3 regions of the Pedobacter sp. AC464 genome follow, and region 2 is predicted to be linked to each of the others. Evidence: riboswitches for the same ligand, from Rfam matches in the RefSeq annotation. Region 2 holds a riboswitch; each other region holds the start of a gene.
What was found. A riboswitch is a leader RNA that binds a small molecule or an ion and turns the genes downstream of it on or off. The one in region 2 is predicted to bind S-adenosylmethionine.
Positions count from the first base shown of each region.

Region 1 (10,525 bases), on a different contig from region 2:
TGATGAGTTTTGTGAACGGATCTTTGACCGATGCAGACGTACTTTTATTTGTAACCGACATTAATGAAGCTTACGATGAAGAAGATGTTTTGGAGAAAATTCTTAATAGAAACATCCCAACTATTGTTCTGATAAACAAGATAGACAAAGCCCTGCAAGAGCAGGTTGATGAGAAGATTGCCTTTTGGCAGGAAAAATTAAATCCGGTTGCTATTTATGCAATTTCGGCGCTACACAACCATAATGTCGATGGTTTGCTGGACAGGGTTTTGGAAATGCTGCCCGAACACCCACCGTACTACGATAAAGAAGATTTGACGGATCGCTCAGAGCGCTTCTTCGTTTCAGAGATTATTCGCGAGAAAATTTTTCTTAACTATCAAAAAGAAATTCCTTACAGCACCGAAGTTATCGTTAAGAGTTTTAAAGAAGAAGAAATGAAAAATGGTAAAGGGGCTATGGTTCGCATTACCGCAGAAATTGTTGTAGAAAGAGATTCGCAAAAAAATATTTTAATTGGTACTGGCGGCAGCATGCTTAAAAAAGTTGGTACCGAAGCACGTATCGAAATCGAGAAGTTTTTAGATACAAAAGTGTTTCTCGAAATGTTTGTAAAAGTAATTCCCGATTGGAGAAGTAAAAAGAACTACCTAAAAAGTTTCGGTTACGATAATTAACCGTACCTTTGCAGCCCGAAATAAATCGGTTAGTAGTTGATAGTCAATGGCTGATAGCCTAATTAGTTTAAGCAGCTTGCTGAACATCCAGACCGTTAACTATAAGCCATTAACTATCAATTAAGACACACCATGAGTAACATTATAGCCATCGTAGGCAGGCCAAACGTAGGCAAGAGCACACTTTTTAACAGATTAACCGAAAGCCGTAAAGCTATTGTAGATGACTTAAGTGGCGTAACCCGCGACAGGCATTACGGTACAGCCGAATGGACCGACAGGCAGTTTACCGTGATTGATACAGGTGGCTATGTTGCGAATTCTGAAGATGTTTATGAAGCGGCAATCAGGGAGCAGGTAATGATTGCCATAGAAGAAGCCAGCGTGCTTATTTTTATGGTTGACGTAACTACCGGCATTACCGATTTAGATGATGACATTGCGCAGGTTCTTCGCAGAAGCAATAAACCAGTGTTTGTTACCGCAAATAAAGTTGATAATACAGCGTTACATAGCGAGATAAGCACTTTTTACGGATTTGGCTTAGGTGAGGTTTTCCCGCTTTCGTCAATGACTGGCTCCGGAACTGGCGAATTACTTGACGAAGTAGTTAAACATTTCGAAGATATTCCGGAAGAAGAAAACCAGTTGCCAAAAATAACCATTGCTGGTCGGCCGAATGTTGGTAAATCATCTTTAGTTAATGCCTTAATTGGTAAAGAGCGTAATATTGTAACGGCAAATGCTGGCACAACCCGCGATTCGATTAAAATTCATTACAACCAGTTCGGGCATGAATTTATGTTAATTGATACAGCCGGGCTGCGTAAGAAAACCAAGGTTAAAGAAAACCTCGAATTTTATTCGGTAATGCGTACCATAAAGGCTTTAGAAGAAGCCGATGTTGTTGTTTTGATGATTGATGCGCAGGAAGGTATCGAAAGCCAGGATATAAATATTTTCCACCTTGCCGAAAAAAACAAAAAAGGTATTGTTATTTTGGTAAATAAGTGGGATTTGATTGAGAAGAATACGCAAACCATGAAGGCTTTCGAAGAGCAGATTCAGGAACGTATTCGCCCTTTTACCGATGTACCGATTGTTTTTACTTCGGTTTTGAACAAACAGCGGATTTTTAAAGCTATTGAGGCTGCGCTCGAGGTTTATAAGAACCGTAGCAAGAAAATACCTACGTCAAAATTAAACGATGTGATGTTGCCTTTAATTGAGAAATTTCCACCGCCGGCATTAAAAGGAAAGCACATCAAAATAAAATACATCACCCAAATTAATGCTACTTCGCCAATGTTCGCGTTTTTCTGCAACTTGCCTCAGTACATTAAGGATCCGTATAAGCGTTTCATAGAAAATAAGCTTAGAGAGAATTTTGATTTCTCGGGTGCGCCGATTCAGATTTATTTCAGACAGAAGTAAGCCGGATTAAAATTTATAATATTCAGAAAAGCAGGGTTCGCATTCCATCGGAGAAAGCAGCCCTGCTTTTTGCTAAAATCTTTTTGCGATTTGTCAGTATGAACCCGTTGCAAACTTCATCAAAAAGTATTTCCGCTTCAATCAGGTTTAAATAATTTAAAATCGTAATCCTTATCTTCGCACAATGCAAATCGAGGTTAAAAACAGCCAAATTTCAGATATAGAACTCATTTTCGAGTTTTACGATATCGCAGTTGCTCATCAAAAAAAAGTTTTTAATAAGCATTGGCAAGGTTTCAGCAGCGCATTAATTGAAACAGAAATTTCAGAGAACAGGCAGTATAAGATTCTGGTAGATGGTGCCGCGGCCTGTATCTTTGCGGTCACTTTCAACGATAAATTGATTTGGGGCAACAAAGATCAGGATTCAATTTACATCCATCGTATTGTAACACATCCAAAATTTCGAGGTCTTGCTTTTGTAAAGGAAATTATTAAATGGGCAAAAGCATTTTCCCTTAATAATGGCATTAAGTTTATCAGAATGGATACCTGGGCCGACAATGAAAAGTTATTAGAATATTATACTGGCTGCGGTTTTAACTATGTTGGTGTTGCTGTTATGGAAAAAACAGAAGGCCTGCCAAAACATTATGAAGGCATAAGTTTAAGTCTGTTTGAAATCGAAGTTTAATTATTGAAGGTCTAATTTCCAGGTAAACATACCCTCACCTTCAGCAATTTTTACAAAATTATTTTTTTCCAGTATAGCGTACGATGCCACATTATCAACCGCTGTTGATGCTGTAATTATTTTCACGCCTTCTTGTTGCTTCGCCCATTCAATTATTCTGGCAACTGCTTCGGTCATAAATCCTTTTCCCCTAAACGCTTCATAGGTGCCGTAACCAATTTCTATTTCGCCGTTCGCATCCGGTTCGCCAACAAAACATAAATCGCCAATCAGTTTTTTATCCGCTTTTGAAATCAATGCCCACAAAGTATTGTACAGGTAGTTTTTGTCCTTATTGTGCACATTGGGTAAAATTGTCTGCTCCAAAGCCTCTTTCAACTCAGTAGAAATCTTCTTTTCAGAAGGAAGCAATTGCAATTCTTGCTCGAGCGAATTATCATTAGCAATATATTTTAAAAGTTGGTTGTGTGTAAGCGGGTGAAGTATGAGTCTTTCCGTTTCTATCATGTTTAAGTTCGAATTTGGGAGGATAGATTTTCGAGTTTCCAAATCCCGCAGGTTGAATTAATAAGAGCTAAAATTACTGCAAATCAGCAATTACTGTAGGTTTGCAAGTGCTTGCTTTACCGCATTGTCATTCTGATTGGCGGCACGGTAATAACCAACATCGCCAAGGTAGTATCTGCATAGAAGTGCTTTCAAGTCGTTAAGTATCACTGTTTTGGAATTATACAGCTGAAAGCGGTCTAACGGCACATTTTTCCGTTGCAGAAAGCCGATAAAATCTTTAAAGTCCGTGTCGTTTAAGTTAAATACATTAATATTTTGTTCGATGTAAGCACCGGTATATTTACTTGTGAGTACATTAAATACGTAATCGGAAAGGACTCTTTTACTAACTAACGAACTGTAAAATTTGTTGTAACCCATTGTATCCAGCTTCACAAAAACGTCGGGCTGTATGCCACCACTTGTTTTAGGTTTTCTGGGCTGCGACAAATTTATTCCCCCGTTTTTTTCTACAGAATCTCTGAAAGATGTTAAGTCGCCGGTTAGTTCTCCATCTGTCATTCTTTCATCTAATTCATGTTTGTACGCATCGTAACCTTTTTTATAAGATTTTTGGATGCTTTTTCCGGATGGAGTATAATATCTGGCAATTGTTAAGTTTAAGGCAGAACCATCTTCAAAAGAGAATTGTTCCTGTACAAGCCCTTTACCAAAAGAACGGCGGCCAACAATTATTCCGCGACCTAAATCCTGTATTGCGCCGGCAACAATTTCGCTTGCCGAAGCTGTATTTTCATTTATTAAAATAGCAAGTTTTCCTTGTTGAAAGGCTCCGGTGCCGGTCGAGAAATAATCTGTACGTGGTTCATGCTTACCCTGCGTGTAAACAATAAGTTTGTTTTCTGGCAAAAACTGATCGGCGAGGCCTGTGGCGGCACTAAAGTAACCTCCGCCGTTATCCCGTAAATCGAGGATAAGTTTTTTCATTCCTCTTGCCTTCAAGCTTGCTGCAGCACTAGAAAAATCACTGTCGGTATTTGCGCCAAATTTGCTGATGCGTACATAGCCGGTTTCTGGATTAATCATGTAAGCGGCATCGATACTGCTAATATTTACTTTGCCTCTTGTTACCATTACGCGGTTAGGCAACTGGCTTCCGCTGTGCATTAAAAGTACGTTTACACCGCTGCCTGCTTTACCTCTAAAACGGCCGCTGAGTTGGTCTTTAGGTAATTTGCGGCCACTAACAACTGCTGTATCAATACTTAAAATCTTATCGCCGAGTTTTATACCAGCCTGATAAGCAGGTCCGTCTTTAATAACGCCGGTAACCATCATGGTATCGTTTAGCATATAATATTCAATGCCTACACCTTCAAAGTTACCCTCCAAATCATTTTGCATGTCTTGAGCATTAGCCGGCGGGAGGTAAACGCTGTGCGGATCCAGCTGATGCAGAACACTGTCTATAGGCAAATTTTGTAACGAATCAGTATTGATATCATCTACGTAGTTGCCATTGATAATATGAAGAATTTCGTCGAGCTTGTCAGAATTTTTTGCAGTTAAGGCCGGACTTCTCTCAACGCCAAATCCCTGGTCTTTAATAAATTTTATACCCAAAAACATCCCGACTATCAAAATTAATGAATAGCTCAAAGCAATCAGGATGTTATTGCGGGTATTTTTTTTCATCGACGTTGTGCAAATTTATGAAAATTAGCGGGTTGATTAATTTTTTAACTGCTTTTTATCGTCTTTTGTTTCTAATATTTAACAATTATTAACGCAGCAAAATTCAGGTATCGATATTTTTGGATTTTTAGGGTAGATTTTAAAAAGAAATTACCGAATTTTATCAAAATTAAAATTATGGACAGAGTTACTGAGCACGAATCCAATTATAACAACATAGAGAAAATGTCTGTTTTGGAAGTGCTGCAAGGCATAAATAATGAAGATAAAACTGTTGCTTTTGCAGTTGAAAAATGTTTGCCTCAGATTGAAAAACTTACATCGGCAGTTGCCGAAAGAATGAAAAAAGGTGGGCGTTTGTTTTATATTGGTGCGGGTACCAGCGGCCGTTTAGGTGTTGTGGATGCATCTGAATGTCCGCCAACTTATGGCGTTCCTTTCGATTGGGTTGTGGGTATTATTGCGGGTGGAGATACAGCGATTAGAAAAGCTGTAGAATTTGCAGAAGATGATGCCGAACAAGCCTGGAAAGATTTGCAGGAATTCAACATTAATGAAAAAGACTGCCTGGTTGGCTTAGCGGCTTCAGGCACAACGCCGTACGTAATTGGCGGCTTAAATACGGCCCGCAAAATTGGCGTTTTAACCGGCTGCATTGTTTGTAATACAGGTGGGCCGATAGCGGCAGAATCTGATTTCCCTGTTGAAGTTGTAGTTGGCCCGGAGTTTATTACCGGCTCTACCAGAATGAAATCAGGAACAGCGCAAAAATTGGTTTTAAATATGCTGAGTACCACAGTTATGGTTCAGCTGGGCCGTGTGGTTGGCAATAAAATGGTTGATATGCAGTTAACCAATAATAAGCTTGTAGATCGCGGAACGCAAATGGTAGCCGATGAATTGAACATTGAATATGAAAATGCTGCAGATTTACTGAACCGTTATGGAAGCGTTCGCAAGGCGGTAGAAGCGGGGCAAAAGTAACCTTATTAGGGAAAGATTAGGTGATAAATTTATAATGATTGGGTTATAAAATTGTTCAATAAGTGTACGCACATAAGCCCGAATTTTATTGGCCGGTTGTGAATACGATTCGCTCAATTAAAACTTTTTCATGCAAAAATCACTTATTCAATAAAGATAGAAAATGCACGAAATAGAGCCTTATTACCAGTGGAGAGATGAATACATTTCGGCAGAAGACGATCGTTCACCTTTCTACAATACCGAGTATTCTGAATTATATTTCGATAAACAGATATATAATTTTTTGTTACATCCACAGTGGGATGAATTTGGCTCTAATACACTTTACATGAAAGTGCTTTTTACCGATTACGACAGGAGCTATGCTGTTATCGAATTTATCGGGGAATGGAACGACGCCATTAACAACGATATAATGCTTTTGAAGCGGGACATTCTGGAACTGATGATGGATGAAGGCATCAATAAATTTATCCTGATAGGTGAAAATATTTTAAATTTCCACGCTTCAGATGATAGCTATTACGAAGAATGGTTTCAGGAAGTTGAAGACGGCTGGATTGTTGGGGTAAACTTTCAGGAACATGTAATAAGAGAGTTTAAGGAAAACAGTATCGATTATTACATTAACTTTGGAGGTGCCTTCGATAATATGCCCTGGCGCACTTTGAAACCACTTCAATTCTTTAAAAAAGTTGAAGAATTGCTGACAAAAAGATTGAATTAAAATATTTATTTTTATATAATTTAAATACACAAAACAAAAATGGATCAACAAAATTATCAATATCAGGACAACAGTGTTTTCGTACAAGAAGGCTCTGTTTCCAAAAAATTCTTTGCAAATGTCTTTTTATGGATGTTTGTAGCATTGAGTTTATCAACTGTGGCTGCTTATCTTTTCGGCACTAACGAACAGTTAATGCAGTACCTAATGACTATCAATCCAGAAACCGGAAAAGTTGGAATGTCCATCTTCGGCTACGTTGCCATGTTTGCACCGCTTGGGTTGGTTTTGCTAATGGGCTTTGGTTTAAGCAGACTATCTTTACCGGCTTTAGTAGGTGTTTTTGTACTTTATTCAGTGCTAACAGGTATAAGCTTAAGCTTTATTTTGCTTGCATATACTTCAGGGTCGGTTGTGAGCTGTTTCGCAGGTGCAGCAGGTATTTTTGGTATTATGGCGATAATGGGCTACACTACAAACATCGATTTGAGTAAGTTCGGCCCGATTTTGATGGTGGGCGTAATCGGTTTGGTAATAGCAAGCGTGGTAAACATGTTTATTCAAAGCGAGCAGTTTAGTTTGATAATGGCTTTCATTGGTATAGCAATCTTTACTGCTTTAACTGCTTATGATGTTCAAAAAATTAAGCGTATTGGCGAAGGAATTGAGGCTAGTGGCGAACAAGTATTAGCTGTAGAGTCGAAAAAAATGGCAATCGTAGCCGCGTTGTCTTTATACCTTGATTTCTTGAACATATTCCTTTTCTTACTTCGCATTTTTGGAAGTAGAAAATAAGTCTAACACAAAACAATATTCTTTAGGCCATGCAACTTTGCGTGGCCTTTGTAATTTTATTTGGTTGCTAAACGATAATTTTTGGAATTGATGTTGCTTTGTTGCATTTTTGTACGCTTATTAAGAAAGACGGAGGGATTAGACCCAACGATGTCTTAGCAACCTGTGCCAACAAGGTGCTAAATTCTAATCTCAGCAGTAGCGAGAGAAGATAAGTTTTGGAAGGTAATTAATTGCCAACTTTTTAAATAAGCTTTTTTTGGTACTTAGTATATAATCTAGGGTATTTTTCGATAAATTCCAGATTGCATATTGGGTCGAAACGTAGTTACATCTCGTGTCGAATGTATTGATACTCGATACTAACTACTAAATACTAGTATGAGCATTAGAGAAGAATTAGAAAAGCGTATTTTGGTGATTGATGGTGCGATGGGCACTATGATTCAGCGCTATACTTTAACCGAAGAAGATTTTCGGGGCGAACGGTTTAAAAACCATCCCTGTGATGTAAAGGGCAACAATGATTTGCTTAACATTACCCGCCCCGATATTATTAAAGCCATACATTTAGAGTACCTTGATGCTGGCGCAGATATTATCGAAACAAACACCTTCAGTACGCAACGCATTTCCATGGCCGATTACCAGATGGAAGATCTATCCTACGAAATGAGTTTCGAGGGTGCTCGTGTTGCTAAACAGGCGGTCGAAGAATTTATGGCAGCAAATCCGGACAGGAAATGCTTTGTTGCTGGTGCAATTGGCCCAACGAACCGCACCCTTTCTATGTCGCCAAATGTAAACGACCCTGGTTTTAGAGCTGTTTATTTCGACGAATTGGAAGCTGCCTATTACGAGCAGGTTCGTGGTTTGGTAGATGGCGGTTCTGATGTGCTGCTAATTGAAACCATTTTCGATACCCTAAACGCTAAGGTGGCTATAGTTGCCATTAAAAAATACGAAGAGGTAATTGGTCGAAAACTCGAAATTATGATTTCGGGAACCATTACCGATGCGTCAGGGAGAACACTTTCCGGACAAACAGCTGAAGCTTTTTTAAACTCTGTAATGCATGCAAAACCCTTAAGTATTGGTTTTAACTGCGCACTTGGGGCCAAAGAAATGCGCCCCCATATTGAAGAACTGGCTGCTAAGGCAGGATGTTATGTATCAGCTTATCCAAATGCCGGCTTGCCAAACGAGTTTGGTGCTTACGATGAACAACCCCACGAAACTGCCCATCTTGTTGATGATTTTATAGCCTCTGGATTTGTGAACATTGTTGGCGGTTGCTGCGGCACCACGCCAGACCATATTGGCTGTATTGCTGCAAACGCCCGTAAGGCATCGCCAAGAAAAATACCCAAAATTGAGCCTTTCATGCGTTTAAGCGGTTTAGAGCCCGTTACCATAACACCTGAAAGTATTTTTGTAAACATCGGCGAAAGAACAAACATAACAGGTTCGCCAAAATTCTCGAAACTGATTTTAGGTGGCGATTATGAGGCCGCCCTTGCTGTTGCCTTGCAGCAGGTTGAAGGTGGCGCCCAGGTTATCGACGTAAACATGGATGAGGGAATGCTCGACTCGGAAGCTGCGATGACTAAATTCCTGAACCTAATTGCTTCCGAACCTGATATTGCAAAGCTGCCTATTATGGTCGATTCGTCTAAATGGTCGGTAATTGAGAATGGGTTAAAGTGCCTGCAGGGCAAAGGAATTGTAAATTCCATTTCATTAAAGGAGGGCGAAGATAAATTTCGCGAAAGTGCCCGCAAAATTATGCAATATGGTGCTGCCGTTGTTGTAATGGCTTTCGATGAGCAGGGCCAGGCAGATAATTACGAGCGCAGAAAAGAAATTTGCAAAAGAAGTTATGATATTTTGGTACACGAAATTGGCTTCCCTGCAGAGGATATTATTTTTGACCCAAACATATTAACTGTAGCAACAGGTTTAGAGGAGCATAATAACTACGCTGTCGATTTCATAAATGCAACCCGGTGGATAAAAGAAAACCTCCCTCACGCTAAAGTAAGTGGTGGCGTTTCAAATATTTCGTTTTCTTTTAGAGGTAACAATGTCGTCCGCGAAGCGATGCACTCCGCATTTCTTTACCATGCCATCCAGGCGGGTTTAGATATGGGCATTGTAAATGCAGGTATGCTCGAAGTTTACCAGGAGATTCCGCCAGAACTTTTAGAACGTGTAGAAGATGTGCTTTTAAATCGCAGGGAAGATGCAACCGAGCGATTGGTTGAGTACGCCGAAACCGTAAAATCCAAAGGAAAAGAGATTGTTAAAGATGAAGAGTGGCGAAAGGCTCCGGTAGAGGAAAGATTATCCCATGCCTTGGTTAAAGGTATTGTTGAATATCTGGATGATGATGTCGAAGAGGCACGTCAGAAATATCCCCGGCCAATTCAGGTTATTGAAGGTCCGCTGATGGATGGAATGAACATTGTCGGCGACTTGTTCGGAGCTGGAAAAATGTTCCTGCCTCAGGTTGTAAAGTCGGCCCGGGTGATGAAAAAAGCGGTGGCTTACCTGCTGCCCTTCATTGAGCAGGAGAAGCTAGATAATCCTGATCAAGACCAGAATTCATCAGCAGGAAGAGTTTTGATGGCAACTGTTAAAGGTGATGTTCATGATATTGGGAAAAATATTGTGGGCGTTGTGCTCGCCTGTAACAACTTTGAAATTGTAGATATGGGCGTGATGGTTCCGGCACAGGAAATCATCAAAAAAGCCAAAGAAATAAATGCAGATATTATTGGCCTTAGTGGCTTAATTACGCCTTCTTTAGATGAAATGGTTCATTTCGCGAAAGAAATGGAGCGGGAGGGATTTACGATTCCATTGATAATTGGTGGCGCAACAACATCGCGTATACATGCGGCCGTTAAGGTTGCTCCTAATTATTCTGGTCCGGCGATACACGTTTTAGATGCATCTCGTAGCGTAACGGTTTGCAGCACTTTGATGAATCCTGAAACAAAAGAT
Region 1 is NZ_CEEDBV010000002.1:893,075-903,599, reverse strand. It holds gene era (GTPase Era) at 1-677, shown strand, start outside; gene der (ribosome biogenesis GTPase Der) at 810-2,111, shown strand; gene AC0IWT_RS14670 (GNAT family N-acetyltransferase) at 2,296-2,805, shown strand; gene AC0IWT_RS14665 (GNAT family N-acetyltransferase) at 2,806-3,312, opposite strand; gene AC0IWT_RS14660 (S41 family peptidase) at 3,403-5,010, opposite strand; gene murQ (N-acetylmuramic acid 6-phosphate etherase) at 5,188-5,994, shown strand; gene AC0IWT_RS14650 (hypothetical protein) at 6,158-6,724, shown strand; gene AC0IWT_RS14645 (Bax inhibitor-1/YccA family protein) at 6,764-7,519, shown strand; SAM riboswitch class I at 7,634-7,737, shown strand; gene metH (methionine synthase) at 7,901-10,525, shown strand, end outside.
Region 1: another riboswitch for S-adenosylmethionine. It lies ahead of metH (methionine synthase); the one in region 2 lies ahead of AC0IWT_RS03295 (O-acetylhomoserine aminocarboxypropyltransferase/cysteine synthase family protein).

Region 2 (10,525 bases):
AACGTTCCGATAATGTTTGTTAAAGCATTTGTTTCAATTATAAAACCATCATGTCCGTATTCCGAGTGAATGGTGGCAAATTCTGCATCTGTAATATTATCTGCCAGGTATTTCTGCTCTGAAATCGGGAAGAGAAAATCATTCTCAATGCCGATAACCAGCGTATTTGCTTTAATCAGTTTTAGTGCCTCCGCAATAGATTTTCTGTTTCGGCCAACATTATGGCTATCCATTGCTTTAGTTAAATAATAGTAACTATAAGCATTAAAGCGATTTATCAGTTTTTCACCCTGATAATTTTGGTAAGACGAAGACCTGAAATTGTCCGTTTTGTCGTTATCACTTTCAACTTGCGTGCTGCTATATGCGTGGTAGGTCCGGTAGCTTAAAAGAGCTATACTTCTTGCAGTTTTTAGGCCTTTGCTACCGCCATCTTTTTTATTGGCATAGAAAGTTCTATCGGTTGTAATGGCCAAACGCTGACTTTCATTAAAGGCGATTCCCCACGGTGAATGCACTGCATTGGTTGCCACCAGAATTAGATTTTCAATCCTGGTAGGTTCGATAATGCCCCATTCTACTGCCTGCTGACCGCCCAATGAACCGCCAATGAGCAATCTGATGTTCTCAATACCCAGGTAACTAGCCAGCACCTGATGCGCAGAAACGAAATCGCGGATGGTAAATTGTGGGAATGATAAATAGTAAGGTGAACCAGTAACCGGATTTGTGCTCAATGGATTTGTAGTGCCATAGTGAGAACCTAGAACGTTTGCACAAACGATGAAGTGCTCATTCGGGTTAAACAAAGCATTTTGGCCGAACAAACCTTCCCACCATTCAAAAACATCGGCATTTGCAGTTAATGCATGGCACACCCAAATCACATTATCTTTAGCGGCATTTAATTTTCCAAAAGTTTGATAGGCAATTTTTAGATTCCGGATTTTTTTTCCGTTTTCTAGCTTGAATTGTTTGGGATAACTGTAAGTAGCTGATGTGCTCATTATAATATGTATTCTCGTAATAATTGATTTTAGGATTGCAAACTTCCGACGGTTCTTTGAGCGCCAATGGATGCAAACGCTTGTTCGAAATCTGCCTTAATATCATCGATATGCTCTATACCAACAGAAACCCTTAAAGCGTTTGGCTTTACGCCCGCGGCTAATTGTTCGGTATCACTTAGCTGTTGGTGCGTAGTGGCCGATGGCTGAATGATCAGCGTTTTCGCATCACCCACGTTAGCCAGGTGTGAAACCAGTTTTAAATTATCAATAACCTGTGTAGCACTTTCTTTGGTTCCATTTAATTCGAATGACAAGACTCCGCCGAAACCATTGCTTAAATACTTTTTAGCCAGGCTATTGTATTTGCTGCTCGCCAGGCCCGGATAATGAACCTCTTTAACCAAAGGATGATTTTCCAACCAGATGGCCAATTCCAAAGCATTATCTACATGGCGCTGTACGCGAAGTGATAAAGTTTCTAAACCTTGTAATAAAAGAAATGAATTGAACGGTGAAAGCGCCGGCCCTAAATCCCGCAAGCCTTCAACCCGAGCCCTGATTATAAACTGAATGTTTCCAAACGGGCCGCCAATTCCAAAAACATCATTAAAAACCAAACCATGGTAACCTTCAGCAGGTTCTGTAAATTGAGGAAACTTGCCATTGCCCCAATTGTAGTTACCACCATCAACAATAACGCCTCCAATACTTGTTCCATGTCCGCCAATCCATTTTGTGGCAGATTCTACCACAATGTTTGCGCCATGCTCAAGGGGTTTAAATAAATATCCCCCAGCGCCAAAAGTATTGTCTACAATTAAAGGGATATCATATTTCTTGGCAATTGCAGCAATCTTTTCAAAATCGGGAACACTAAATGCCGGATTGCCAATCGTTTCCAGGTAAATTGCTTTAGTTTTTCCTGTAATGCTTTGTTCAAATTCATCCGGAACATCCGGGTTGGCAAAATCAACCTGTATGCCTAAACGTTTAAAGGCAACTTTAAACTGGTTGTAAGTTCCACCATAAATATGCGATGATGATACGATACTGTCGCCAGCCTCTAGTATATTGTGTAACGCAATAAATTGGGCTGCCTGCCCAGATGCTACCACCAAAGCCGCAATTCCCCCTTCTAATGCCGCAATTCTTTTTTCAAATACATCGGTTGTTGGGTTCATTAAGCGTGTGTAAATGTTCCCAAACTCCTTTAATGCAAATAGATTAGCGCCGTGCTCTGCATTTTTAAAGCCGTATGATGTTGTTTGGTAGATTGGAACGGCTCTTGAACCTGTAGTTGGGTCTATTTCCTGGCCAGCGTGTAGTTGTAAAGTTTCAAATTTATATGTAGTTGACATTTTCTTATTAATTGAATGTTAAATGATAAAATATTTAATTTAACAGGCATCCGTTAAACTTTTAATTACAGAAACCTATATGCTAGCTTGGGCGTATCCCGATTTCCCGGGACCTTCCAGTTTAAAAAAAATAAACAAAAAGGGAAGATTTTTAACTTACTGCATGCAACAGCGCATACAAGTAATCGCTTGCATATCATTGCAAATCAATAAAATAGAAGAATATTCTACCCGTTCAAGGTTTTGATTTTGTTCGCCTTGCGATTGAAGATTAAATGTTTTCATCTTTATAATTTATATCTCCGTATAACACCATGTTAGCCGGTCAGGAATTGGCACCTTCTCTCTCTGAGGGTTGCCAGTGGGTCATTGAGCCAGTCTCTCGCCACTTCTTTATAAATCAATCCGATTTAAGAATTGACTTTTATTTGCTTTACACCAAATAATATTTCAAATGTCTGAATTATATTTTAAACAACAAAATTAAATTTTGAATTTTTATGAACCACTTGTAAATCAGCTCAATTAATTTTAACCAGCAAACCTATAATGAACTAACATAAAGTTAACCTTAAAAATTTTATGTTTGTATCACCTATCTAATCATTATGGAAAAAATCAAATCTATCTCATTAGCTCTGCTTGTTACGTTTTCAGGGTTAACAGCTCAGGCACAGTTCGGCGGTTTAAAAGACAAATTATTAAAAGTTGGCACTGCCCAGGGCGCAAAAGCACTTGGTGTCGATAAATTTTTAAAGCAACCAGCAGCCATTACAACCTCATTCGAGGATGTAAATCGCGACGGTGAAAAAATGCCAGACTTTAACACGAACGCTAAATTTCAACCATTGTATTTATTACCAAAAAATCCTGAAGGTGGTTTTGTACTTTGCGAAGGCTTTTATGAAATGACAAATAAAAGTTACTGTTTAAAAGCAGGGACTTATGCGCCTTCAAAAGGCGATGGATACATGTTTGCACCAGTGCTGGGTCCGAAAGAAGAAATTGTTGTGTCAATTTTGAAGAGTGCTGAAAAGCATCCGGATGTTGAGCAACATGATATCCAGATTTTGTTGTGGACAATTATAGCCCGAACAAAATTTGCCGATTACGCCGGAACCGTGAAACTTACAGCACTAAAACTTTTAACACCAAAGCAGTTAACACAATTAGAAGGTGGAGCCTTGGGTGTTTTACCGTTTGATGTGATGGAGAAAGCCAAAGACCAGCTTCCATCAGGCATCAAGGCCGTTTTCGAGGCCGAAAATAACATCCGCCAACTGGTTTCTTCCGGTAATTACACCTATGCCGATATGGAACGATATGCAATAATTGCCGGCATGGCGCCGCCAAGGGCCGATGTACCGAGCGGCATATGGACAAAGCATCCTGATGGCTATTATGTCCGCTATTTTCCTGCAGGGTATTCTGTTACAAAGGTACAGGTTTATGTGCCCAAAGAATTGTTAGCGAATGGAAACAAAGTGGTTTATGATGCAGCAGGCGATATCGCGTGCCCGGCAAATACAGGTTCACAGCGATTGGCACAAACAAACGAGCCATTAAATGCGAATTACTCAGCAAAGTTAGTAACGGTTTGTAATCCAAAATAGGTTTTGGAAATGAGCGGGATTGTAATTCTTAGGCAATTGCAGTCCCGCTTTTTGCTATAGCCCCGAAAAAAAATCGGGGGGCTGTCGCTACAATCGGGTTTAAACACAAAAATTCTTGTCTGTATGTGCGCTAAGTGCGCTCTTGCAATTCACGATTACGCATTTATGGATGCCCAAGCTTAACTAGCGCTCATCCGCATACGCAAATTCTATCCGAGTGCCTGCTCCAAATCAGCGATTATATCATCTGGATGTTCCAACCCAACTGAAATCCGTAAAAGATTTTTTGGTGTTTTGCTATCAGGACCCTCAACTGAAAAACGGTGCTCGATTAAACTTTCTACACCACCCAAACTTGTGGCCTGCGCAAATAGTTGCACACCATTTACTACTTTACTGGTAGCCTCTACATCGCCTTTAACCAAAAAAGACATCATTCCACCAAAATCTTTCATTTGTTTTTTTGCGATTTCATGTTGCGGGTGGGTTTCCAGTCCGGGGTAAAACACCGCTTCAACTTTTGGATGCTTAGCTAAATACTGCGCAACTTGTTTTCCATTTTCGCAATGGCCTTTCATACGATAGGCGAGGGTTTTTATGCTTCTGCAAAGTAAAAAACAATCGAAAGGCGAAGGCACGGCACCGCCCGTTTGCTGAACGTTTATAATTTTTTCCCAAAGTGCATCCTGTTTGGCAGAGACTAAAATCCCACCTAAAATATCGCTATGGCCGCCCAAATATTTTGTGCTGCTATGCATTACAATGTCTGCACCGAGCAAAATTGGATTCTGTAAAACTGGCGAAGCAAAAGTACTGTCGCACGCCAAAGTGATGTTTCTGGATTTTGCAATGCTGGAAATTGCCTCAATATCCGTAACTTTTAATAAAGGGTTAGAGGGCGTTTCAATCCAAATTAAGGCTGTGTTGGGTTTTATGCTTGCTTCGATTAACGCAAGATTGGTTTGGTCGACAAAATCAAATTCTAGCGTTTCGTTAAAAATGGTAAGCAGTTGCTTTTTAATGCCCCAGTACATATCATCGGGTGCTATGATATGGCTTCCCGGTTTTAGCGCCTGAAATAAACTCATTCCACAATTATTACCAGAAGCGAAGGCGGCAGCAGCTGCTCCATACTCAAGTTTAGCAACGGTGTTTTCTAAAGCAGACCGATTTGGGTTACTCACCCTACTATACATATGTCCGCCGGGATAACCTCCATTTTCATCGCGGAAAAAAGTTGTAGATAAATTTATTGGCGAGGTAACATCACCAGTGGTACTTTTTACAATATTAGACGCGTGGATAGCAAGGGTTTCGGGTTTCATTATCGGTAAAATTTTAGTCGGGTTAAAGGGAATGCAATTTAATAATTTGCCGCTAATTTAAGGTTCGTAATTGTTTTGGCAAGATTTATGTAACCAGTTTCCCGAAAATTAAATTAAACAAAAATGAAAAGATTATTTATAGCTATCGCAATAGCGTGTTCTACTTTGGTAATGTTACAAAGTTGTTCGTCTACAAAAAATGCTGCAAGCGGCATTAGTGGTGGCAGGGGTACCGTTACAGGCACCTGGGTTTTGAACAATATCACTTTAGAAGGATTGCCAGATCAGGCTGTTCAAGGTTTATTTGGCGAAAAATCTTACAAATGCTTTCAGGGCAGTACCTGGAAATTAACAAATAGCGGAAATGGCTCTTACACTTTGCCTGCATCAAGTGCTTGTGGCGCTGTAATGCAAACCATTTACTGGTCCGCCACACCAGCTGAAGAGACTTTTCAATTCAAGAAAATTTTTGAAGGTGATAAAGCTAAGAATGTAACTGAAGGCTATCGTTTGGTGCTTTCTCAGCTATCTAAAGGCAACATGGTGCTGAAATCACCAATTGAATTCGGCGGTAAAACGGCTAACATTGTGTTAAGTTTTTCTCCGGCGGTAAATTAGAAATTAACAAACACAATTAATATTAAAGCACTTCTGTACAGAGGTGCTTTTTTTATGCCTAAAGATTCCGCTCAATTTAATCGTAGCCCTTACAAGTCCGGATATCCGGCAAATTTGAAGTCAACTGGACTATGCACCAGATGAATTTAGCGTTTAAGGTTACCGAATCTCCGGCATCATGGCTGTTTGTTACAAGAAAATGATTTTCGAATCGCCTCAATGTCGTATTTTTGTCGAAAATAAATCAGGAATGAATACAACTGAGCAGGTTGAAAAAATATTAGCTGATACATCATTATCAACTGAACTATTAAATATTGCGCACAAAGTCCTAAATAGAAACAGAATTAGTTTTGACGAGGGTGTTTACCTCTACGAACACGCTGAGCTTGGTTATCTGGGCGTTTTAGCTAATTTCATCAGAGAGGAAAAGCATGGCGATAAAACTTATTTCAATCGTAATTTCCACCTCGAACCTACAAACCTTTGTGTTTACGATTGTAAATTCTGCTCGTATTCGCGTTTAATTAAACAGAAGGAAGAGGGTTGGGCGTTAACAATGGAGCAAATGCTCGATATTGTTAAAAAATATGATGATGAGCCTGTAACAGAAGTGCACATTGTTGGCGGCGTTTTACCGCAGTACGATGTTGCTTTTTACTCAGCTTTATTTACTGCGATTAGAGAACATCGCCCTGGTTTACATGTAAAAGCCTTAACGCCTGTCGAATACCATTATATTTTCAAAAAAGCTAAAATTGATTATGCTACTGGTATGAAATTGATGAAAGATGCAGGTTTGCAATCTATGCCAGGCGGTGGTGCAGAGATTTTTCATCCCGAAATTCGTGAACAGATTGCTAAAGATAAGTGTACAGGTGAACAATGGCTTGCGATACACGAAGAGTGGCATAATTTGGGTATGAGAAGTAATGCCACTATGCTTTATGGTCATATTGAGCAGTTCTGGCATCGCGTAGATCATATGGAAAAACTAAGGACGCTTCAGGATAAAACCGGTGGTTTTCAAACCTTTATACCGTTGAAATTCCGGAACCAACATAATCAGATGAGCAATGTACCAGAATCGTCTGTAATTGAAGACTTAAGAAATTATGCCATCGCCCGTATTTATATGGATAATTTCGACCACATCAAAGCTTACTGGGCGATGATAAGTAGAGAAACTGCGCAATTATCGCTAAACTATGGTGTCGACGACATTGACGGCACATTAGATGATACGACGAAAATTTATTCTATGGCTGGCGCCGAAGAGCAAACACCAGCGATGAGCACCCGCGAATTGGTTAACCTAATTAAGCATGTTGGCCGTAAAGCGATAGAACGTGATACACTTTATAATGTAGTTACGGATTTTGAGCATGTTGTTTTTGAAGAAGAAAAGAAGCCTGCGTATTATAAATTGCCCGTTGTAAATTAAATTTTGAATGGTGGGTTTTGTGACAGTTACTTTCGTACCTAGCCAAAATTTAATCCTTCTTAAATTCCAAAAACAAACATTAAATGAAGCTTATCTATATTATCCGCCACGGCGAAACAGAACTGAACAGACAGGGAATAGTACAGGGTAGAGGCATAAATTCTGACTTAAATGATACGGGTAGAGCTCAGGCTGAAGCTTTTTATCAAAAATATAAAGACGTTTCCTTCGATAAAATTTACACTTCCGATTTAAAGAGAACTTGGCAAACCGTTCAGAAATTCATTGATTCAGGGATTCCGTGGGAAAAGCTTTCGGGTTTGGATGAATTGGCCTGGGGTGTTTGGGAAGGTAAACCAAATACTGAAGATTCAAGAGATGCTTTTCGTGATATGTTACAGGCGTGGCAGGATGGCGACTACACAGCTCATTTTGAAGCAGGCGAAAGCGTTCAGGATGTTTATGAGCGCCTAAAACAACCCATGGAAGTTTTGGCAGGCAGACCGCAGGAAGAAACAGTTTTACTTTGCATGCATGGCAGAGCAATGCGGGTTTTTCTTTGTCTTCTGCTTGGGAAGCCGTTAAATGAAATGACTGAGTTTCCACATCAAAATACCGTTTTATATAAAATGGGCTTTGAGGATGGTAAATTTTCGGTTGTCGAATTTAATAGTGCTGTTCACCTCGATGGCTTAGTTACGAGATAACATTTGTGCCATAAATTGATGGCCTTAATTGAAAATAACAGTTTAATACATTGGATAAAATTAAAATATCGGCTGTTGCTTACACCAACACCAAAGCATTTATATACGGACTCGAACATTCGGATATCCGCAACAAAATAGATTTAAGTTTAGATATTCCATCAGATTGTGCTGCTAAAGTGATTAGTGGTGAAGTAGATATGGGCTTAATGCCTGTAGCTGCAATTCCAATGGTGCCAAATGCAAACATTGTTGCCGATTATTGTATAGGAAGTGATGGAGCAGTGAATTCTGTATTCATTTTTAGTGATGTGCCTGTTGAAGAAATAAAGAGTCTGAAATTGGACTCTCATTCCCGGACGTCGAACAACCTTGCCAAAGTGCTCCTGAAATTCTATTGGAAAAAGGAAGTCGATTTTACAACCGATCCGCTTGCAAAAACGGATGCCATTGTATTAATAGGCGATAGAACTTTCGGTAAAAAGGGCGATTATGCATACGCATATGATATGGGTGAGGAATGGAAAAATTTTACCGGACTGCCTTTTATGTATGCTGCATGGGTGGCAAACAAAGACATTTCTCCAGAATTTAAGGCTGAGTTTAACGCAGCAATGAAACTTGGCTTAGCACACAGACAAGATGTATTAAAAGCCTTGAAACCAACTGAAAACTTTGATTTAGAGGATTATTTATATAACAAACTTCAATTCGAAGTTACCGAAGAAAGGACTAAGGCATTAAGGATGTTTTTAGCTTATATCGATCAGCTTGAACCAACAACGGTTTAAAATAAAAAAGGCAATTTTTTCAGATTGCCTTTTTTCTATTTTAGTGTGATTTCAGTTTTCCTGCTATCGTTTCCAGCTTACTTTTTAATTTTGTTAGTGCACCGGCAATTGCTAGGTCGTAATTATTACCGAAGTTGGTAACCGCTACCGGTTCTTTACCCGAAATACGGGCCTCTAATAAACAACGCTTATCTTCCAAGCCATCTTTGCTGCCATTTTCGTCAGACAGGTGAACTTCTAAACGGCTGATTAAATCATCGAACCTGCTTAAAGCATCATTAATCTGGCTTTGAATTTTGTCTTCGTATTCCTGGTGTATTGTTAGATTTTTGTCGGTATTAAGTTGAATCGTCATAATAAAAGATATTAGGTTAAATTATATTAGATTAACAGTTGAGATGCAGAAACGTTTTTGTTTTAGCATTAAATTTAGTAACCCTCTGCATACGAGCATACTTTGTTGATAAACCTGATAGGAACGAGCACGAAGTGAAACGAAGTAAAGTGAATAGCAGGACTGCAGCATCCGAAAAGTAGAGAACTGTTCATTTACTAAGAATAATAACTAACTGATTTGCTGAAAAACATTTTTTCAACTTTTCAACAAAACAGCTGTAGAATGCGTAATCGTGCTATCTTTATAGCTTTTGCAAATTAATTTGAGTTTTGGCTAAAGATACGAACAAAGAAACGCCGTTAATGCAGCAATACAACGCAATTAAAGCGAAGTATCCGGGTGCGCTTTTACTTTTCAGGGTTGGAGACTTTTACGAAACCTTTGGTGAGGATGCCATAAAAACAGCACAGATATTAGGCATTGTGCTAACCAGACGCGGTACTGGCCCAAACGGTGGTGCGCTTGAACTTGCGGGTTTTCCGCATCATTCTTTAGATAATTATTTATCGAAATTGGTTAGGGCAGGGCAGCGTGTAGCCATTTGCGACCAGCTCGAAGACCCGAAAACAACTAAAACTATTGTTAAACGTGGCGTTACTGAACTTGTTACGCCGGGTGTTGCGTATGGCGACAACATTATTAATCAAAAATCAAACAATTACTTAGCTTCAGTTTTTTTCGATAAAACGCAAATTGGCGTTTCATTTTTAGACATTTCTACAGGCGAGTTTATGATTGCCCAAGGCAACAGCGATTACATTGACAAGCTTTTGCAAGGTTTCAAACCATCGGAGGTGCTATTTCAGAAAGCCAAGCGGCAGACATTTTTAGAACAGTTTGGCGATAGGTTTTATACTTTTGGTTTAGACGAATGGCCATATACATTGGATTATGCAGAGGAAACGTTAACCAAACATTTTGATGTTGCCTCGTTGAAAGGTTTTGGAATTGAGCGCCTGCAAAGTGCGATTGTTGCCGCAGGCGTGGCTTTGCATTATCTGGGTGAAACCGAACACCGAAATTTACAGCACATTACCTCAATTAGCAGAATTGAAGAAGACCGATACATGTGGTTGGATCGCTTTACAATTCGCAATTTAGAGTTGGTGAGTTCTGCAAATGATAATGCGGTAACGCTTTTTGATATTCTCGACCACACTTGCACACCAATGGGCGCCAGGTTACTCCAAAAGTGGATTATTATGCCACTTAAGGAACTCAAATCTATTGAGGAACGCCTGGGGATGGTCGATTTTTTTGTA
Region 2 is NZ_CEEDBV010000001.1:781,037-791,561, forward strand. It holds gene AC0IWT_RS03290 (homoserine O-acetyltransferase family protein) at 1-1,007, opposite strand, end outside; gene AC0IWT_RS03295 (O-acetylhomoserine aminocarboxypropyltransferase/cysteine synthase family protein) at 1,037-2,368, opposite strand; SAM riboswitch class I at 2,660-2,770, opposite strand; gene AC0IWT_RS03300 (hypothetical protein) at 2,977-3,981, shown strand; gene AC0IWT_RS03305 (trans-sulfuration enzyme family protein) at 4,191-5,306, opposite strand; gene AC0IWT_RS03310 (hypothetical protein) at 5,430-5,924, shown strand; gene mqnE (aminofutalosine synthase MqnE) at 6,175-7,368, shown strand; gene AC0IWT_RS03320 (histidine phosphatase family protein) at 7,452-8,075, shown strand; gene AC0IWT_RS03325 (menaquinone biosynthetic enzyme MqnA/MqnD family protein) at 8,126-8,866, shown strand; gene AC0IWT_RS03330 (HPF/RaiA family ribosome-associated protein) at 8,907-9,221, opposite strand; gene mutS (DNA mismatch repair protein MutS) at 9,533-10,525, shown strand, end outside.

Region 3 (10,525 bases), 810 kb from region 2:
TTGGAACGAGCGAACTTTTTTAAAACAAAAAACCTTTGAACAAAATGCTCAAAGGTTTGTAATTATTAGGAAATCAATATGTTTTAGAAAGCATCAAACCACAGCTTTGTTGTTAATAAATCTGCACCCTGACTGGCAACAGCATTTTTATAACTCGTACCGTTTAAAGATTGTTCGGTACCTGGATAAATAAACCTTACTGGGATTTGTCCGTTTAACACTGTATTTGCAGAGGCGTTTAACTGCGGGTAATCTAACCGCCGGCGCTCAGCCCATGCTTCTAAACCCTGACCAAAAAGCGCTATCCACTTCTGTTCGCCAATAGATTTTTTATAGTTAGCAACATCATATTGCACCGACGGTTGCGAAGTATAAGCTGCCGCGGCTACATCAGAAATATTATATTGTTTTAACGATGCTTTGATGGCTTGCTGATACAAATCTGCCGGGTTTTCCGTTGTAAATCCTCTTGCCGCTGCCTCTGCCCTATCAAAAAGTAATTCCGAATAGCTAAAAATTACAGCAGGCGCTTGTGGGGTTAAGAAGTATGCTCCAGGTTTTGATGTCTTCGCGAAACCTAAGATACTTGCTTCGGAGTTTGTTAAGCCATTCGGCACGCCGACATATTGTTCGGGCGTGGCCGTTTGAGTTTTACTCGCATAAACGGGAAGCCTTGGATCGCTAAGTGCAAATAATTTATCTACAATTGTTTTACTTATGCGATAATCATCTCTGGTTTCAAACAATGCACTAACTGGATTTTGTTGTGGCGAAGTTAAATAATTCAATTGTGCGTTGTCTGTATTATCACTGATAAACAAATCCCCGTCTGCCTTAATTTCATCTAAAACCGATTTTGCTTTTGCGGGCTCCTTGTCGGCAATCCTCAACGCAATGCGAAGTCGTAATGAGTTAGCAAATTTTTTCCACCTGGTGATATTTCCATTGTAGATAACATCGCCGCCAACAGCTTTTCCTGCAGGATCTAAAACATTTTTTGCGTTTTTTAAATCGTCCAGCAAACCGAAGTACACATCTTTTTGCTTATCATATGCGGGCGTTATAAACTGGCTTATTTTTCCGGCTTGCGAGTATGGTACATCCCCGTAAGCATCTGTTAATAACAAAAACACCCACGAACGCAAAACAAGCGCAACACCTTTATAATTAGGGTTTGCCTGTGCATCGCCCAACTCGATTATTTTGTTAAAAGCAGTAATGCTTTGCGAATAACCGGTAGACCAAAGCGAAGTAAAACTGCTGTTTGAAAATATAAAGCGATCTTCTTCCGTATATTGAATTTTAGACCAATGCTGAACAAACAGCAGGCTCGAATTCATGGTATTTGCCGTGCTCCAGTAAGCATCTGCGGTATTTTTTATTGCGCCAGTTAAGAGATAATCGGGCTGGGCATTTTCAGTTGCATTTGGGTTGATATTCACTTCATCCAACTCCTTACTACAAGATGAAATGGCAAAAGCGAAAATCGCCAATATATAAATTCTATAGTTTTTCATTTTCTTAAGAGTTAAAATTTAATGTTTAGGTTTAGTCCGTAACTGCGTGTGGTTGGGTTAGAAAGGCTTTCCAAGCCTTGGCCATTACCTGTGTTAAACGCTACTTCAGGGTCTATATCCTCAACATTTTTATGGATAATCCAAAGGTTTCGGCCGACAAGTGATACCGAAACGCCTTGCAGATTTAAAGGCTTTAACCATTTTGTTGGCAGGTTGTAACTCAGTTTTACCTCACGAAGTTTTACATAAGACGCATCGAAAATATTGGCTTCATCTATCGTTCTGAACGATTTATAATATTGTTGTGCAGGCAGTATTTTTTCATTTTTCTTACCATCAGCGCTCACGCCATCAAAAATAATACCGTCGTCGTAAACGGTTACGCCCGCCGGCGCAGTTCCCGTAAGCCGAACGGTTCCATTTGCTTTAACATTGCCAGGGTAATAATAGGAAATGCCACCATATTCTGCGGCCCTTCCAGGCAAGGTAGAGGCCAAAACGCCCGTATATGTTCCGGTAGCATATGTTCCGTTGTAAATTGATCCTCCAAAACTGGCATCAACCAAAACACCTAAGCTGAAAGCCTTGTAGCTAAAAGTATTGTAAATCCCACCAATCCAGTCGGGCGTATATTTTCCCAAAACCCTTTTGGTTGGATCGGCTTGTGGTGCTCCGGTTGCGTTTACAACGATATTTCCATTCGCATCTCTTAAAAAAGCATTTCCGTAAAGTGTTCCATAGGGTTGGCCAACAGCCGCGATAACCTGTGCCGAGTTAGAGGCAATTACATAATTCTGCAACAATCCGGCTGCATCCAACTCAACAACTTTACTCCGGTTTGCGGCATAATTTACATCGATATCCCATGTAAATTGCTTTTTAACGGGTGTTAGCCCCAACTGAACCTCAATCCCTTTGTTGTTAATTTTACCTGCATTTAAAAGTTTAGAACGAAACCCGGTTGCAGGACTAACATCAACACTTAAAATCTGGTCATAGCTATTTGTGTTGTATAAACTCAAATCTAAGCGTACTCTTTTCTTGAAAAACACCGCTTCGGCGCCTAGTTCGGTTGAGGTTGTTGTTTCGGGTTTGAGGTCTGGATTTAAATCCGTCGCAGAAGTTGTAAGTTGAGGACTTGAACCAAACGGTGCGCCAAAAACGTAGGTATTTACCGAGCGGTAAGGGTCGGCATCTTTACCAACCTTAGACCAGCCACCGCGAATTTTCGCATAATCTAAAAATGCGCCCTTAATATCGAAAGCCTCCGTAAGCACCAAACTTCCGTTAAAAGAAGGATAAAAGTAAGAACGGTTTTGAGCGGCCAATGTAGACGACCAATCGTTACGGGCGGTTATGTTGGCGAAAAGGTAGTTTCTAAATCCAACCTGTGCTGAGGCGTAAACGCTGTATGACTTTAGTTTGCTATAATTATTCGACGAAATTAACGGATCGCGGGAGTTGCTGAGCGAATACAAACCTGCAACAGCCAATCTTGGTGCGCTCTGGTCGTTTTGCTCTATGTATCGCGAGCGAATGTTACTTCCCAGCAAGCCTTCCAGAGAAAAATCAGAATTTAACTGCTTGTTTAAATTTAATGTGGCGTCGGTATTGTTCTCGTTTACGGTAAAACCATTTTCTGTATAGGAACCAAATGGCGTTCCGTTTGTACCATAAGCAACTCTAATTTTGCGTCTGTCGTTATAATAATCGGTACCTGAACGAAAATTAAATTCCAGTCCGTCGATAATTTTATAGTTTAAACCAAGACTCCCAATTAATCGGTTTCTGGCTTGCGAAACCGTATTTTCATATGCAACCCAATACGGATTGCTGTAGTAACTATTGTTCCAGTTAAAAGTATTACCATTTTCATCAAGGTAATTTTTTAGTTGATTGATGTCTACCTGGCGGCCAAACCAGGTAAACTGCAACATAGTACTCGTAGATCTGGAGCCGCCGGTTCCCGGAAGGTTATCGGCAGAAAGTTTGCTGTAATTGGCATTTGCCGTAATACTTAATTTTGGTGTTAACTTTAAGGTTGTATTTAAGGAGAAGTTGTTTTTCCCCTGACCGGAATTTGGAATTACACCAACCTGTTTAAGGTTATTATACGAAAGGCGATAATCGAATTTTTCGGAAGCATCAGCTATCGCGATGCCATTATTTAGTGCATAGCCGGTTTCAAAAAAATCTCTAACGTTATCAGGATGCGCCTCGAATGGCACTGCAACGCCTTTAGAAAAAAACTGGGGAATTAACTGTCCGTTAAGTTTTGGCCCCCAACTTTCGTCAACGCCGTCATTTACGCCTCCGCCCTTTCCATCAACATAACTAAACTTACCTTCAGAGCCCTGGCCAAATGCATTTTGATAATTTGGCAATGTTGCAATTGTTTCAATTACAGCGTTTGAGTTAAGTGTAATTCCGATTCCCTTTTTCGATTTTCCGGTTTTCGTCTTTATCAAGATAACACCTGCAGCGGCCCTTGAGCCATAAAGTGCTGCAGCATTAGGTCCTTTTAACACACTTATCGACTCGATGTTGTCGGCGTTTATATCCGAAATCGCATTTGCATAATCTCTGGCACCGCCTGAATTTAGCTGGGAATTATCAACCGGAACACCATCAACAACGAACAGTGGCTGGTTATTCCCCGAAATTGAGGTTTCACCACGAATGACTACTCTTGAGGAACCCATATCGCCCTGACTGTTTGTTACCCGCACACCAGCAACTTTTCCTGCGAGGGCGTTAACTAAATTTGATTCTTTTGCTTCTGCTAAATCCTGGCCTTTCAATTCCTGAACGGCATAACCTAATGATTTTTTTTGCCTGGAAATACCAAGCGCAGTTACCACAACTTCATCAAGTGCATTCTCACTGGCTTGAAGTGTTATGGAGAGTTGACCAGCATTCTTATTTACCTGTACCTCTTGGGTTTGGAAGCCAATGTAGGAGAAAACTAAAGTATTTTTATCGGCTGCGCTGATGGAGAAATTTCCCTTCACATCAGTAGCAACCACCGCCTTGGTTTCTTTAACCAAAACAGATACACCAGGAATACTTTCACCATCGGCCGACCTAACCGTTCCGGTTACATTTAAATTTTGAGCCAGAAGCTTTTGTGATAAAAAGAGCAGCAGTATTGTAATAGGGAGTTTAAATTTTTTAAACATAAAAGTTAATTAATGATTGATTAAAAAGAGTAAAAATTGGGCAAAGCAATTCCACGATGGTTAAAAACCTCCTTTTTTTTATGTTTAAAACATAAGATTTGGATGCCTCTTAGAAGCCTGAAAACACTTAAATATTTACAGGCATACACATTCGGAAAAACCGGCAGTGCATAAAATAACGTGAATGGTTAAGATTTTTTTCGTTTGTTTTTTCCATGTGATTGATTTTTTGTGAAAACAACTTATCAAAAAAGCTTCTCGAAAGAAAGCACTTCGTAAATCAGATCGCTCCACATAAATCGTAGAAAAAGCATTATACTGACTTAACTACCCGGCTAAATTGCCGGATGGAATTAGCACCATTTCTATTTTACCAGACGGTTGCTAAGGCTTCAAAGGGCCATTCCCTCCACCTTTCTTGATAAGTAATTTTAAAATAACTTCGGCAAAGATATAACTAATTATATTTACTCTATAGTTTTTATAGATTTTTTTATAAATATTTTTTCTTTGAAAAATACATGGGTATATTTGTCGACCGATTTAGTAGATTAAGTTGTCCCAAATGAAAAAAAAGATATTATATATTGCTTTAGCAATTGCCACAGTAAATTTCTCAGCCGTGTATGCTCAAACAAGTTTGGCATCTAGCGAAACAAAAACCAATAGAAAAAATAGTAAACAACCAGCAGCCTTTGCCGCAGAAGGTAACTGGCGGGGCGTGTTTAAAATAAAAGAAGGTCTTGAAATACCTTTCAATTTTGAAATTACGGAGCAAGCCGGTGTAAAAAAAATGTATTTCCGCAATGCCGAAGAGCGTTTTGAAGGCGGAACTGTAGTACAAAACGGAGATTCCATTTTTGTTAAGTTGGATCAGTTTGATAACGAGCTTGCTTTAGGTATAGAAAACAACAAGCTGAGTGGAATTTTGAGAAAACAAAACGGTTCTGCCCGGGCTACACAGGTTTTTGCAGAAAAGAAAAACTACCGCTTCGATACAAATGGAAAGGCCGCAGCAGCAGATTTTTCGGGCAGTTACGACGTTGTTTTTAAATCTCCGGATGGAAAAGAAGAAAAAACCGTTGGTCTGTTTAAGCAAACCGGAAATAAGCTAACCGGAACATTTTTAAGAATAACCGGCGATTCTCGCTATCTGGAAGGTGTTGTAGAAGGAAATGATTTTCAGTTATCAAGTTTTATTGGCTCCTCGCCTTCTTATTACAAAGGAACATTTAATCAAAACGGAACGCTAAACGGTGAGATTTTAGGTTTGAGAGGTTCACAGCCTTTTACAGGAATCAAAAATAAGGATGCAGCGCTTCCGGATGCTTACAAACTTACCTACCTAAAAGATGGTTATAAAACGCTCGATTTTTCTTTGCCAGATGTGAATGGAAAGAAAATTTCCTTAAAAGACGAGAAATACAAAAACAAGGTTGTTGTACTAACCATTACAGGCAGCTGGTGCCCGAATTGTATCGACGAAGCTGGTTTTATTGCACCATGGTATAAAGAAAATAAGAAGCGTGGCGTTGAGGTAATTGCTTTACACTATGAAAGACAGACTGATACCGACTATGTAAAAAAGGCACTTACCAATTTCAGAAACAGGTTTGGCATCGAGTATGATCAGGTTATTGCTGGCAAGGCCGATAAGCAGGCCGTGGCAGAATCATTACCAGCGCTGAATTCTTTCTTATCTTTCCCTACAACAATTATTATTGACAAAGCCGGAAATGTTGCGCAAATACATACCGGTTATAACGGACCAGCAACGGGAAAATATTACGATGAGTTTGTTAAAGAGTTTAACGAGGAAATAAATAGCCTGTTGGCAAAATAAAAATAGTGTTTACAAAGCAAAGGCATTTCAAATTGAAATGCCTTTGCTTTGTATTTATAACTTAAACTATCCTCGTGAAATTGATGTTAACCTTTGCTTTGCAAGCCCTGCCTCGCCATTTTAATGATTTCTCGGCTTGCTCTAAAAATGACGGTTCAAGTTTAATCCAATTAAATTTTTAGGCAAGATGGTGATGTAAATCCTCGATTTTTTCACAGCCAACCTGGTCCATTACCTGCTTCAGTTGCGTTTTTAAAATGCCAATGGTGTGGCTGCCACCATCGTGTCCTAAAGCGCCAACGCCGTACATAAAGGTACGGCCAAGAAACGTAAAATCGGCACCTGCTGCAATCGTTCGGGCAACATCCGGACCAGAACGAATTCCGCTATCCATCATTACTGTTAATTTATCTCTAAATTTAGGTGCTATCTGTGTAAGTGGTTTAATCGCCGATTGACCAGCATCGAGTTGTCTGCCTCCATGATTGGAAACAATAATTCCATCTAGTCCTAACTGTACAGCCATCTGCGCATCTTCCTCTGTGGCCACGCCTTTTAAAACTAATTTACCTTTCCATTTATCTCGAATCGTAGAAATTCTTTCTGCATTTAACCTGCCCGAAAAAGTTTTGTTCATATAAAGCCCCAGCTGTTTCATATTCAAACCTTTTGGCATATATGGCTTCATTGTTTCGAAAGCGGGTTGTCCGTGAAAGAGCGTTCGTAAAGCCCACTCAGGTCGGCCACAGATTTGCAGCATATTTCTAAGCGACATTTTCGGCGGCATAGCCAATCCGTTTCGGATGTCGCGGGGCCGAAAACCAAAACTTGGAACATCGCAAAGAATAACAAGTACCTTACAACCCGAAGCTTCTGCCCTATCAATAATATCGTCTTTAATTACATTTTCTGCAGGATGATACAACTGATACCAGGCATTTCCTTGTGTAATTTCCATAATGCGCTCGATAGAGGACGTGCTAACCGTGCTTAAGATGAATGGAATGTTGTGTTCAAAAGCAGCTTTTGCTAAAATTTCTGGTGCATTAGGCCAAATTAGTCCTTGCAAACCAACCGGCGCAATACCGAATGGCGCATCGTAAGTATGCCCGAAAAGGTTAGTTTTTAAAGAGGTTTCTTTAAAGTTTCTGATGTAAAACGGCAGTAATTCCAAAGCCCTGATTTCATCAGTATTGCGAAATAAGTTAACATCCTCGTTGCAACCGCCATCGAGGTATTCGAAAGCAAATCTTGGAATTTTAGATTTAGCTTTGTTTCTCAAATCATCAATCGATGGATAATTAGCATTATATTTCCAGCTCATTTGTGTTTATTTTAGAATTGCATACTGCGTTGTATCGCAGAATAATATTTTAATTGAATAATATCGCTTGGGGGCGGGTTTTTATTCCAGGAATCGTGAATAGATAAGGCCGTTCCGATTGCTGTTGCCTGAGAAACTGAAGAAGCATAAACCTCGATGTCAGGAATTGACGTGGCGAGAAGGTGCATATAAATTGCATTTTTACCAAAACCACCATCCACAAAAATTCTTTTAACGCCTTGATTAAGAACAAGTTTTAAGGAGTATATCTGCTGCTTCACCAAATCGAAAATTAACTGATGATAAGCTTCCTCGGCAGTTTGAAATGTATTGAGATCTCTTTCTACAAAAGCCGATTGCTCTGAAAATTCTGTCTGCGGAGTCTGATTTTCAGGGATTTTGTTTGCCAGCCGCAATATCATCCCCGGATTAAACTGCAAATGTTTAAACAAATAAGCAGCTCGGTCAAAGTGTTCGGCGATGCGTTTTAATTGTATTTCGTGTTCATAACCGGCAAAAATTCTCGATGCTTTTACCGCTTTTCCTTTAAAATGCATGTAACAAAGGCAATCCTGTTTCAGTTCTTTTTCAGTTAAAACTTGCTGATTGAAGGGGTTTAAACTTATGCACCAGGTTCCGGTAGAAAGCAAAATAAACGGGACGGAAAAATTTGCCAGATATGGTATCAAAGCTGCCGAACTATCGTGCAAACCAACTCCAACCTGAAAATCGCGGTCCGCATATTTCGCATCCATGACCGCATCGGCAGGCGTATAAATTCCAAATTTTGCTGTCAATCCTTCATCCTCAACCCATTTGTGATACTCGTTTTTACCAAAATCCCAAAGCTGGGTATGGCAACCAATGCTGGTGATATCTGCTACTGCTTTTCCGGTGATGAGAAAGCTTAAATATTGCGGCAAGTGCAAAGCAAACTTAACCTTCGCAAAAATTTCGGGTTTTTCTTTCTTAAGGCGATACAATTGCATTCCCGAATTTAAACTGCCTAAAATCGGAGAAGCAGTTTCTAACGAAATCTTCGCTTCGCCTCCATATTTGGAATAAAACTCGGTTTTTAAGTCTTCAGGATAAGCTTTTAGATAGTTATAAAGTGGTGTTAAAGGCATGCCATCTTCATCAAGATAAACGAAACTGGCGCCGTAGGTTGAAAAACTTATGGCTTTTACCTCATATTCCTTCAACTGCATAACCTGATTTAAAGAATCGAAAACAGATGAACGGAGACTTTCAAGATTTTCGCAAGCTTCGCCATCTTCATCTTTAGTTTCTACAAAACGAGCCGAACGCTCATACACGATGTTATAATTTTCATCGATCAGAAACAGTTTTTTGTTTGTTTTTCCTACATCAAATATCGCAGCTACGGCTTTTGGCATTTTTTCCTCCCTAATTATAAACCAGTTGCAACTGTATCCAAGCCACGGGCTTTAACCAAATTGTGGCGAACATCAAGCTCGCGATATAAATTAATCGGCGATAAGGCGGCATTCGCTCTTAACCTTGCCTCGGCAATCAATGGGCGCAAATCGCTACGAAATGTATTCTGTAAAATTTCCTGAGCTTTGGCAACATCATTATTCTCCTGCGCAGCATTTAGTGCTTTTCTATCAACCAACAATGCCTGGGCATAAGCAATCATAATTGCTTCTACAGATTGCAACAAATCTTCCAATGGATCTTTAACATTGTGTGAAGCGTCTATCATCCAGCCCAAATCTTTCGCATGGTTCATTCCTTTCGCGTCCATGCCTTCAACCAATTCATTAAAAATCAGGAAAAGTTGGTAAGGTTTAATGCTTCCTGCCGTTAGGTCATCATCTCCATATTTAGAATCATTGAAGTGGAAACCACCAAGCTTGCCTTCCATTAAAAGCAACGCCACAATTTGTTCAATATTTGCATTTGGTAAGTGGTGACCTAAATCTACCAAAGTGAAGGCCTTTTTTCCAAGTTTAGATGCGTAGAGGAGCGATTGCCCCCAATCCCCTACCGTGGTTGAATAAAAATTAGGTTCGAAAGCCTTATATTCTACAAACATTTTCCAATCTTCTGGCAATGCCGAATAAATTTCCTGCAAACTCTCCAAGGTGTTTTCAAAAGCCTTACGAAAATTGAGTTGACCCGGAAAGCATGAACCATCAGCGAGCCAAACCGTTAATGCATCAGAACCTAAAGCAATGCCCTGTTTAATTACTTCAACATTGTGCTCTATGGCTTGCCTTCTTATTTCTTTATTTACGTTCTGTAGTGAACCGAATTTGTAACTGTGTGTGCTTCCCGACTGGTCTTGAAAAGTGTTCGAGTTCATGGCATCGAATTTTAGGCCGTAGCCTGATGCCAGTTTTCTCAGAGACTCCGCATTTTGCGGAATATCCCAGGGAATGTGTAAGGAGATTGCGCCACTTCCGCCATTTAAGGCATGAAGCAATCCAACATCTTCAATTTTTTCTTCAATGGTTCTGGGCTCACCGCCTGTTATTGCAAAACGCCCAAAGCGGGTTCCTCCGGTGCCCAAAGCCCAACTTGGGATGGCAATCTGAAAATCGACAAGTTTTTGAATAACATTTTCTAAATCAACGTGAGACCATTCTTCTTTCAAAAAACTAAGCTTACGCTGATGAGAAGTTAGATGGGCGTCGTT
Region 3 is NZ_CEEDBV010000001.1:1,591,421-1,601,945, forward strand. It holds gene AC0IWT_RS06875 (AAA family ATPase) at 1-23, shown strand, start outside; gene AC0IWT_RS06880 (SusD/RagB family nutrient-binding outer membrane lipoprotein) at 84-1,517, opposite strand; gene AC0IWT_RS06885 (SusC/RagA family TonB-linked outer membrane protein) at 1,529-4,696, opposite strand; SAM riboswitch class I at 5,017-5,124, opposite strand; gene AC0IWT_RS06890 (peroxiredoxin family protein) at 5,262-6,539, shown strand; gene AC0IWT_RS06895 (alpha-hydroxy acid oxidase) at 6,718-7,863, opposite strand; gene AC0IWT_RS06900 (FGGY-family carbohydrate kinase) at 7,875-9,260, opposite strand; gene AC0IWT_RS06905 (sugar isomerase) at 9,275-10,525, opposite strand, start outside.
Region 3: another riboswitch for S-adenosylmethionine. It lies ahead of AC0IWT_RS06885 (SusC/RagA family TonB-linked outer membrane protein); the one in region 2 lies ahead of AC0IWT_RS03295 (O-acetylhomoserine aminocarboxypropyltransferase/cysteine synthase family protein).